3 regions of the Allobosea sp. LjRoot90 genome follow, and region 2 is predicted to be linked to each of the others. Evidence: predicted binding sites of a transcription regulator. Region 2 holds the regulator's gene; each other region holds the start of a gene.
What was found. Region 2 encodes PhoB, which activates phosphate uptake and scavenging genes when phosphate is short. Its sites were predicted from a motif close to TGTCATNNANCTGTCAT; they were not measured.
Positions count from the first base shown of each region.

Region 1: phnC (phosphonate ABC transporter ATP-binding protein) is a predicted target of PhoB. The motif match lies at 1,933-1,949, and genes of this name have one in related genera.
Region 3: ACSQ3M_RS01705 (alkaline phosphatase D family protein) is a predicted target of PhoB. The motif match lies at 1,501-1,517, and genes of this name have one in related genera.

Region 1 is NZ_CAXUTF020000004.1:69,881-73,251, forward strand. It holds gene phnD (phosphonate ABC transporter substrate-binding protein) at 75-992, opposite strand; gene phnC (phosphonate ABC transporter ATP-binding protein) at 1,069-1,887, opposite strand; gene ACSQ3M_RS15845 (TetR/AcrR family transcriptional regulator) at 2,035-2,691, opposite strand; gene ACSQ3M_RS15850 (efflux RND transporter periplasmic adaptor subunit) at 2,786-3,371, shown strand, end outside.
Region 2 is NZ_CAXUTF020000006.1:162,311-165,681, forward strand. It holds gene ACSQ3M_RS21430 (GcrA family cell cycle regulator) at 1-296, shown strand, start outside; gene ACSQ3M_RS21435 (NUDIX hydrolase) at 383-823, shown strand; gene ACSQ3M_RS21440 (YnfA family protein) at 823-1,143, shown strand; gene phoB (phosphate regulon transcriptional regulator PhoB) at 1,152-1,850, opposite strand; gene phoU (phosphate signaling complex protein PhoU) at 1,879-2,601, opposite strand; gene pstB (phosphate ABC transporter ATP-binding protein PstB) at 2,643-3,371, opposite strand, start outside.
Region 3 is NZ_CAXUTF020000001.1:364,069-367,439, forward strand. It holds gene ACSQ3M_RS01700 (valine--tRNA ligase) at 1-1,286, shown strand, start outside; gene ACSQ3M_RS01705 (alkaline phosphatase D family protein) at 1,562-3,190, shown strand; gene ACSQ3M_RS01710 (YqaA family protein) at 3,361-3,371, shown strand, end outside.

The DNA of each region.
Region 1 (3,371 bases), on a different contig from region 2:
CTGCGCGAGATCAGCGAAGCGAAGACGAGGATGGTCGGGACAAGCCCGACCATGACGGATAGCGATGGCGAGATTTATGAGGACTTCTTCTTGCGAAGCGCGTCGACGAACTTGTTCAGCTCGATGATCGGGTCATAGGCCTTGTTGTCGACGGCGACGAGCGGGCCCTGCTTGCCTTCATAGATCTTGTCGAAGGCGGCCTTGTCCTTGGTCGCGAGGTTGAGGACGGTGTCGCGGATTTTGCCCTTCAGCTCTTCCGGCAGCTCGGTGAGATAGGCCATCGGCGAGTTCACGATCTGCTGCGACTTGTAGATGATGCGGAAATCGTCCGCCTTGACCATCTTCTTGCGGTCCATGCGCAGGAGGTTCGATTCCTGCTCGTCATTCCACCAGTTGGCGGCGACGTCGACGGTGCCCTGGCCGAGCGCGATCACCGCGTTCTCGTGGCTGCCGGTGTAGACGACCTTGCCGAAGAAGGTCTCGGGCTCGATCTTCATGCCGTCGAGCGCGAAGCGCGGGACATTGTTGCCGGAGGTCGAGTTCGGGTCGACGAGGCCGAGATTCTTGCCCTTGAGGTCCTCGACCTTCTGATAGGGCGAATCCTTCTTCACGTAGAAGACCGAGTAGTAGCCCTTGGTGCCGTCGATATTGGTCTCAATCGCGAAGGCGTCGATCTTGGCGCCGGTCATCAGCGCGCGAGCGAAGGAGGCCGGGCCGTACATGCCGATGTGGATGTTGCCGGCGCGCTGGCCCTCGATGATCGCGGCGTAGTCGTTGGCGATGCGCAGGGTCACCTTGGTGCCGAGTTCCTTCGCGAGATAGTTGACGAAGGGGGTGTAGCGCTCGACGACGCCAGACGCGTTCTCGGACGGGATGATGGCGAAGACGAGCTCGGGATACTTCGCCTTCCAATCCTGGGCGAAAGCCGGAGCGGCGAGCGTCGCGGCAAGGCCGGCTGCGGCAAGCGTGAGCGTATGACGACGGGTCAGCATGAGAGTGCTCCTTTTTTAAAAGATCGGCGATGAAAGGTCAGACGTAAGTGCAGGCTCGGGCGCGCCGCCGGCTGTTTCAGGCGACGTTCTGCTTGGCGCGCTGGGCTTCTTCGGTGGCGATGGCGTCGAGTTGGTCGAGCGCCTCGGCTCCGGCATCCTTGGCCTCGATGCCGTAGAGCTCTGCGGCGAGCTCGCTGGTCAGCGCATGCGGGGGGCCGTCGAATACGACCTTGCCGGCGGCCATGCCGATCAGCCGGTCGCAGTACTTCGCGGCGATGTCGAGGTGGTGGAGATTGCAGATCACCGTGATGCCGTCCTCGCGATTGATGCGGAACAGCGCGTCCATGACGATTTGCGTATTGCGTGGATCGAGCGAGGCGATCGGCTCGTCGGCGAGGATGATCTTCGGCTCCTGCACCAGCGCGCGGGCGATGGCGACGCGCTGCTGCTGGCCGCCGGAGAGGGTCTCGGCGCGCTGCGACAGCAGATGCCCCATATCGAGCCGCTCGAGTGCCGCGATGGCACGGACCTTGTCGTCCTGCGAGAAGCTCTTGACCAGCGTCAGCGCGGCGGAGCGATGGTTCAGGCGGCCGAGCAGGACATTGGTCAGCACGTCGAGCCGGCCGACCAGGTTGAACTGCTGGAAGATCATCGCCGTGTCGCGCCGCCAGCCCCTGAGCGCAGCGCCACGCAGGGCGGTGACGTCGCGCTCCTCGCTGAGGATGCGGCCGTCGCTGGCGTCGGCGAGGCGGTTCAGCATGCGCAGCAGCGTCGACTTGCCGGCGCCCGAGCGGCCGATGATGCCGACCATCTCGCCGCGCGGAATCGACAGGTTGACGTTGTCGACGGCGGCCTTGCCACCGAAACGCTTGGTCAGACCTTCGATACGCAGCATCAACTACTCTCCCGCGATTGCGGGATGATGCGGTATCGGCGACAGATGACAGCGCCGTGACAGGAGGGGTGTTTCGGGGCGCCGAAGGGGCAGACGGTCATCGGCCGTCAACCATATCGTCGCGCGAGCCGCTGGAGCGGCGTGGCGTCAGGCCGCTCGCAGCAGCAGGTCGACGCAGGCGGCGACGTAGGATTTGCGCTCAGCCGATGGAACGGCGGCGATGCCGAGCAGGCCGCGAACCTGATGGAAGCCGCGGAGCATGCCGATGAACTGCTCGGCCAGCATCACTGGCTCGCCAGCGGTCAGGGGACGCGACAGACCATCACCGGATCGTGAACGCTCCTCCAGCAAAGCGGCGAGATCCGTGATCATGCGCCCTGCGCCGGTATCGTAGGCGGCCTGTCCGAGTTCGGGAAAACGCGCGGCCGCCCCGACGATCAGGCGATGCAGATCGAGCGAGGCGGGGTGCAGCATCATCGCCAGAGCGTCCTCGCCGAGACGCAGCAGGATGGCCCGCAGATCGCCGGTTTCGCTGCGCGGACGGCGCAATGGAATCGTCAGCTTTTCAGTGAGTTCGGTGCAGATCGCCAGGAACAGCGCCTGCTTGTCGGCGAAATGGCTGTAGATGGTCTGCTTGGAGACGCCGGCGCGCTGGGCGATCTGGTCGAGGCTGGCCCGGTCGAAGCCCTCGGCCAGGAACGTCTCCGAAGCGGCCCGGGTGATCGCGTCATGTTTGTCCGGCCGTGATTTTTCGGCCGGCATCGCTTTTGCTTCTGCAGCGGCGGCGCTAGTGCGTCCGTGCATTGATCATTCCGTCACGCTTCCGCCCTTAAAGGGTGCTTATCAAACTAGACCGTCCAGTCTAGAATATGTCCGCGGTACCGGAGCGTCCAGCCTGATGAAGCGTTTTCTCCTCCTTATCCTTGTCGCCGGGCTGGCGGGCGGTGGGTACTATGGCTACCGCTACCACTATAAGCCGACCAATCAGCAGGCGCAGGCGCAAGGCGTCGCCAGCGCGCCGAACCCCGCCGTCCCTGTCGAAGTCGGGACGATCGAGCTCGCCACGGTCGCCGAAGAGGTCGAGGCCCTCGGGACACTCGCGGCCGAAGAATCCGTCGTGATCGCTCCCGAGATTGCCGGCCGCGTCGTCGCGCTCGGCTTCAAGGAGGGCGAGCGGGTCAGTAAGGACCAGCCGCTGGTCATGCTCGACACCGCCATCCTCGACGCAGAGCAGAAGCAGTCCCAGGCCGATCTCTCGCTGGCGCGCGACACCTATGACCGCAACCGCTCGCTGGTTCAGCGCGGCGCCGGGACCCAGGTCGCGCTCGAGCAGGCGACGGCGCAGCTCGCCTCGCAGGAGGCGCGCCTGCAGCTCGCCCAGGCCAAGCTCGCGCTGGCGACGATCAAGGCGCCGTTCAACGGCGTGGTCGGCCTGCGCGCCGTCGGCGTCGGCGACTATGTCTCGATCGGCAAGCAGCTGATCA
Region 2 (3,371 bases):
CCCGCGGCAATACCGCGCTCGCCCCGCAGTTCGCGCCGGAGATCGAAGCCGAAGCGCAGGTCGCGCGCGAGCCGGCTCCGTCCGAGGACGTGGTCGTGCCGTTCTCCGAGCGGGTCACCATCATGGAACTGCGCGAATATATGTGCCGCTGGCCGATGGGCGACCCGACCACCCCGGAATTCCGCTTCTGCGGCGGCCGCAGCACGACCGGAATGCCCTATTGCGCCTATCACGCCCGCATCGCCTACCAGCCGGCTGGCGATCGGCGCCGCGATCGCAAGGTGATCCGCGCCTGACGACCGCCGCCGATTAAACGGTTACAGAAGCCGGCCCCTGGGCCGGCTTTTTTCGTCGACGGCCAGGTTCGATGCACGAGGCATCCATGAACATCCCCGGACCTAGCCCGATCGAATACGCCTGCGCCCTGCCGATCAGGGAGGGGCGGCTCCTGCTGGGGCTGAGGTCGCCGCATCGCCGGAACCGCCCATCCTGCTGGGATACGATTGGTGGTCACCTCGAGCCCGGCGAGGCGGCGGAGACGGCGCTTGTCCGCGAGCTTCAGGAGGAGATCGACATCACGCCGACAAGCTTTCGCCATTTCGAGACCATCGAGACGACGGAGACGGACGGCGTCACCCCCGCGCTGTGGCATCTGTTCACTGTGACCGAATGGACCGGCGGCGAACCCGCGATCAGCAATGACGAACATAGCGAGATCGGCTGGTTCACTTTCGGCGAGGCCCAATTGCTGACGCCGCTGGCGTCTGAGGCCTATCGCCCAGCCTTCGCTCGGCTGGCCGCAGCCTTCGGGCCGGGCACGTAATGGCTACGCTCGCGATCTATGCGGGAGCGGCGCTGGCCGAGATCGCCGGCTGCTTCGCCTTCTGGGCCTGGCTGAAACTGGACAAGCCAGTTTGGTGGCTGCTGCCGGGTCTGGTCGCGCTCGCAACCTTCGCCTGGCTGCTGACGCTGGTCGACAGCCCTGCGGCCGGGCGCGCCTTCGCCGCTTATGGCGGTGTTTATATCGTCGCGTCGCTGGCCTGGATGGCGCTCATCGAGAAGGTCGCACCGGATCGCTACGATCTAGCCGGCGCGGCGCTCTGCCTCGCCGGTGCAGCGGTCATCGTCGCAGCGCCGCGCTGACGGAAGCGTCAGGCGCGCGCAAAGGTCTCGTCGAAGGCGTAGCCGGCGCCGCGCACGGTACGCAGCGGATCCTTGGCATTGGCCGGGGTGATCGCCTTGCGCAGGCGCCCGACATGGACGTCGACGGTGCGCTCGTCGATATAGACGTCGCGGCCCCAGACCGCGTCGAGCAGTTGCGCGCGCGAATAGACGCGGCCGGGCGCCTGCATCAGGAATTCGAGCAGGCGGAATTCGGTCGGCCCGAGATGCAGCTCGGCGCCGGCCCTGCGGACGCGCCGCGTCGTGCGGTCGAGCTCGAGATCACCGGCCGCGAGCAGGCCGGCGACATGGCCGGGCTTGGCCCGGCGCAGCAGCGCCTGGATGCGGGCGATCAGCTCGGGCAACGAGAACGGCTTGACGACATAATCGTCGGCGCCGGTGGCGAGGCCGCGCACGCGCTCAGTCTCCTCGCCGCGCGCCGTCAGCATGATGATCGGCACGCGCTCGGTATCGCGCCGCGTGCGCAGGCGCCGGCAGAGCTCGATGCCGGAGAGGCCGGGCAGCATCCAGTCGAGCAGGACGAGGTCCGGCGTGTGATCGCGCAGATGGAGCTCGGCATCGTCGCCGCGCGCCACGCTGTCGACCTCGAAGCCTTCGGCCTCGAGATTATAGCGCAGGAGCAGGGTCAGCGGCTCCTCGTCCTCGACGATCAGGATGCGTGCGGGCATGTCAGCGTCCGTTCAATCCTGGGCCGGTTCAGCCATTGGCCGTTGGCAAGTCGACGAGGATGTTGGTGGTGTCGAGCTTCGGCCGGGTCTCGTCTATGGACTGGCCGGTGACGAGATAATGGATGGTCTCGGCGATGTTGGTGGTGTGGTCGCCGATGCGCTCGACATTCTTGGCACAGAACAGAAGGTGCGTGCAGAAGGTGATGTTGCGCGGGTCCTCCATCATGTAGGTCAGGAGTTCGCGGAACAGCGAGGTGTAGAGCGCGTCGATCTCGTCGTCGCGGCGCCAGACCTCCATCGCCTTCTGCTCGTTGCTGGCGGCATAGGCGTCGAGCACGTCCTTGAGCTGGGCCTGGACCAGGCGGCTCATATGCTCGAGACCGACGACGGCCCGATGCGGCGGCGAGAACTGGCCGGAGATGGCGACGGCGCGCTTGGCGATGTTCTTGGCGAGGTCGCCGACGCGCTCGATATCGGCGGCGATGCGGATCGCCGAGATCAGCTCGCGCAGGTCGTTGGCGAGCGGCTGGCGCCGGGCGATGGTCAGCACCGCCTTCTCCTCGACATCGCGCTGGAGATTGTCGAGGCGCTGGTCGGCGCTGATGATCTTCTGGGCGAGCGCGGTGTCGCGGCGCACCAGCGCCACGGTCGAGTCGCCGAGCATGCGCTCGGACATGCCGCCCATCTCGGCGAGGCTGCGGCGCAGCCCTTCGAGATCGGCGTCGTAGGAGCGGACGATATGGTCGGACATCGGGGCGTATCCTGTGACGGAGGCGAGCGGACTTGCGGACGTCAGCCGAAACGGCCGGTGACGTAGTCCTGCGTCTGCTTCTTATGCGGGTTCATGAAGATGTTGTTGGTGGCGTCGAACTCGATCACCTCACCGAGATACATGAAGGCGGTGTACTGCGAGATGCGGGCCGCCTGCTGCATGTTGTGGGTGACGATGACGATGGTGAAGTCGGCCTTGAGCTGCTCGAGCAGGTCCTCGATCTTGCCGGTCGAGATCGGGTCGAGCGCCGAGGTCGGCTCGTCGAACAGGATCACCTCGGGCTTCTGCGCGATAGTGCGCGCGATGCAGAGGCGCTGCTGCTGGCCGCCCGAGAGGCCCATGCCGGAGCTCTTCAGCTTGTCCTTGACCTCGTCCCAGAGGGCGGCGCGGCGCAGCGCGCCCTCGACGCGGTCGTCGAGCTCCGACTTCGGCGGCTTCTCGTAGAGGCGGATACCGAAGGCGACATTGTCGTAGATCGACATCGGGAACGGCGTCGGCTTCTGGAAGACCATGCCGATGCGCGAGCGCAGCTCGTTCACATCGATGTCGTTGGCGATGACATTGCGGCCGTCGAGCAGGATCTCGCCGGTCGCCTTCTGCTCCGGATAGAGCGAGTAGATCCGGTTGAAGATGCGCAGCAGGGTCGACTTGCCGCAGCCGGAGGGGCCGATCAGCGCCGTGACGTGCCGGTCGCGGAAGTCGAGATTGACGTTCTTCAGCGCCTTGTGCTCACCGTAATAGAAATCCAG
Region 3 (3,371 bases), on a different contig from region 2:
CGCTGGGCTGGCCCGAGGAGACGGCCGAGCTCAAGCGCTACTATCCGACCGCGACGCTGGTCACCGGCTTCGACATCATCTTCTTCTGGGTCGCCCGGATGATGATGATGGGCCTCAACTTCATGGACGAGGTGCCGTTCCGCGACGTCTATCTCCACGCGATGGTTCGCGATGAGAAGGGCGCGAAGATGTCGAAGTCGAAAGGCAACGTCATCGATCCGCTCGTGCTCATCGACACCTATGGCGCGGATGCGCTGCGCTTTACCTTCGCGGCGATGGCGGCGCAGGGGCGCGACATCAAGCTCGCCACTTCGCGCGTCGAGGGCTACCGCAACTTCGCGACCAAGATCTGGAACGCGGCCCGCTTCGCCGAAATCAATGGCTGCCTGCGGGCCGAGGGCTTCGACCCGGCCGCGGTGAAGCTGCCGCTCAACCGCTGGATTCTCTCCGAGGCGGCGCGCACGGCCGAGACGGTCGCCGCCGGCATCGAGAGCTTCAAGTTCAACGAGGCGGCGGACGGAGCCTATCGCTTCGTCTGGGGCCAGTTCTGCGACTGGTATCTCGAACTGTCGAAGCCGGTGCTGCAGGCCGAGGAGCTCGACGCGGCCGGTACCGCGGCGCGGGCGGAGACGCAGGCGACGGTGGCGCATGTCATCGACCTGATCTGCCAGCTGCTGCACCCGTTCATGCCGTTCCTGACCGAGGAGCTCTGGGCGCAGAAGGCCAATGCCGGCGCGGCTCGCGCGGTGCCGGCTGGGGAGGCGGGTCTCGTCTGCCTGACGCGCTGGCCTGAGCTTGCCGCGCTCGTCGACGAGGCGGCGGAGGCCGAGATCGGCTTCGTGGTCGATCTCATCTCCGACATCCGCTCGATCCGCTCGGAGACCAATGTGCCGGGCGGAACGCAGGTGCCGCTGGTGCTGGTCAAGGCGAGTGTGGCGACGAAGGCGGCGGTCGAGGCCTGGGCACCGATGATCGAGCGGCTGGCGCGGCTCTCCGCGATCGAGTTCGCCGAGCAGGCCCCTGGCCAGTCGGCTCAGATGATCGTGCGCGGCGAGGTTGCGGCGCTGCCGCTCGCCGGCATCATCGATCTCGATGCCGAGCGGGCGCGCCTGACCAAGGAGCTCGCCAAGCTCGACCAGGACATCGTCGCGGTCGAACGCAAGCTCGGCAATCCCGACTTCATGGCGCGCGCGCCGGAGGAGATCGTCGAGGAGAACCGCGAGCGCAAAGCGGCGGCCGAGGCTCGCAAGCTCAAGATCGCGGAGGCGCTGGAACGGCTGCAATAGCAGGGCGCGATCTGGAACCTCATACGTCATTCCGGGGCGATGCGGAGCATCGAGCCCGGAACCCATAACCGCTGAAGGCGCAGAACCGGGCGCTGCCCTTTCGGAGCCTCTTCCTGCTGCCACAGCGGTTATGGGTTCCGGGCTCTTCGCTGCGCGAAGCCCCGGAATGACGGCGAGGTTCCACGCAGGATCAACTCGCTCCGGCGCCGTCTCCTGTCACGTGCGCGTCAGACGAAACTTGGTATGGTTCCAGGCAATGAGCCTGGAGCCCCACCATGTTCCGCCGCAACGCCTTCGGTCAGTTCACCGTTGATGACTTCCTGACCGAGGCCGGCACGCCGTCGCGGCGGCGGTTCCTGACCGGGCTCGCCGCCTCCGGCCTGCTGCTGACCGGCGGCGGCGTCATCGACCAGCGCGTCTGGGCCAATCCGGTCTTCGCCGCCTATCCGTTCGGCCTCGGCATCGCCTCGGGCGACCCGTCCGCCGACGGCTTCGTGATCTGGACCAAGCTCGCGCCGCTGCCGCTTGCCCGCAATGGCGGCATGCCGATGAAGGCGGTCGAGGTCGCCTATGAGATCGCGACCGAAGCCAATATGCGCGGGAGCGTACAGCGGGGCACGGCGCTGGCGCGGCCGGAGCTCGGGCATGCGGTCCATGTCGAGATCGCCGGGCTGGAGCCGAACCGCGACTATTTCTACCGCTTCAGCTGCGGCGGCGAGCGCACCATGATCGGCCGGGCCAGGACACTGCCGGTCGCGGGGGCGAGCGTCGAGCGGGTGAATTTCGGCGTGCTCGGCTGCCAGCGCTACGAGGACGGCTTCTTCAGCGCGTTCCGCCATGTCGCCGATGAGCGCTTCGACTTCATCTTCCACTATGGCGACTACATCTACGAGTACCGAATGGTCAGGCCGAATGAGCGGCCGCTGCCGGTTGCTCGCGTCATGCCCGGCGAGCCCGATGAGATCTACTCGCTTGCCGACTACCGTCAGCGCTACGCCATCTACAAGATGGATCCCGATCTCCAGCTCGCTCACGCTTCGGCGCCCTGGATCGTCTCCTTCGACGACCATGAGGTCGACAACAACTTCGCCGGCATGGTCTCGGAGGAGAACATTCCGCCGGAGATCTTCGCGCTGCGCCGCGCTGCCGGCTTCCAGGCCTGGTACGAGCATATGCCGCTGCGCCGGACCTCACTGCCGAACGGGCCGTCGATCCAGGCCTATCGCCGCTTCCACTATGGCGATCTCGCCCAGATCGACGTGCTCGACACCCGCCAGTTCCGCAGCGACCAGCCCTGCGGCGACGGCTCGCACGCTGCCTGCGCCGATGCGCTGAAGCCTGAGAACACCATGCTCGGCGAGAGGCAGGAGGCCTGGCTCGGCGAAGGCCTGCGCGCCTCGAAGGCGAGCTGGAACGTGCTGGCGCAGCAGGTGATGCTCATGCGCCACGACCGCGATCCGGACCCGGAGAAGGTCGGCTACAGCATGGACAAGTGGGACGGCGCGGTCGCGGCCCGCAAGCGGCTGTTCGACACGCTGGAGAGCGCCAGGATCGGCAATGCCGTGGTCCTGACCGGCGACATTCACCAGAACTGGGCTGGCGAGCTCAAGGCCGATTTCAACGATCCCAAATCGAAGACGCTCGGCGTCGAGTTCGTCGCGACCTCGATCACCTCCGGAGGCGATGGCGCCGACATGACCAAGGCCGGGCAGGCGGGGCTGAAGAAGAACCCGCATATCGGCTTCTTCAACAACCAGCGCGGCTATATGCGTCACAGCCTGTCGAAAGAACGCTGGCAGGCGGAGTACCGCGTTCTCGACAAGGTCACGGTGGCAGGCGCAGCGGTCTCGACCCGGGCGAGCTTCGTCGTCGAGGCCGGGCAACCCGGCATGAAACCGGCATGAAGCCCTGCTAGGAGGGTGGGTGATCGAGCTGCCTCTCGGCTGCCACGAACCCGTCGTGATGTTGACTCTAGCCCAAGAGATTAGTGGCCTGACCGCGACAATTGAATTAATGCATAGGACGCAGGGCAGCCCTGCAACCGGCGCGAGAACCCAGGAACGGTTTCCCCTTCATGCTCAAGCG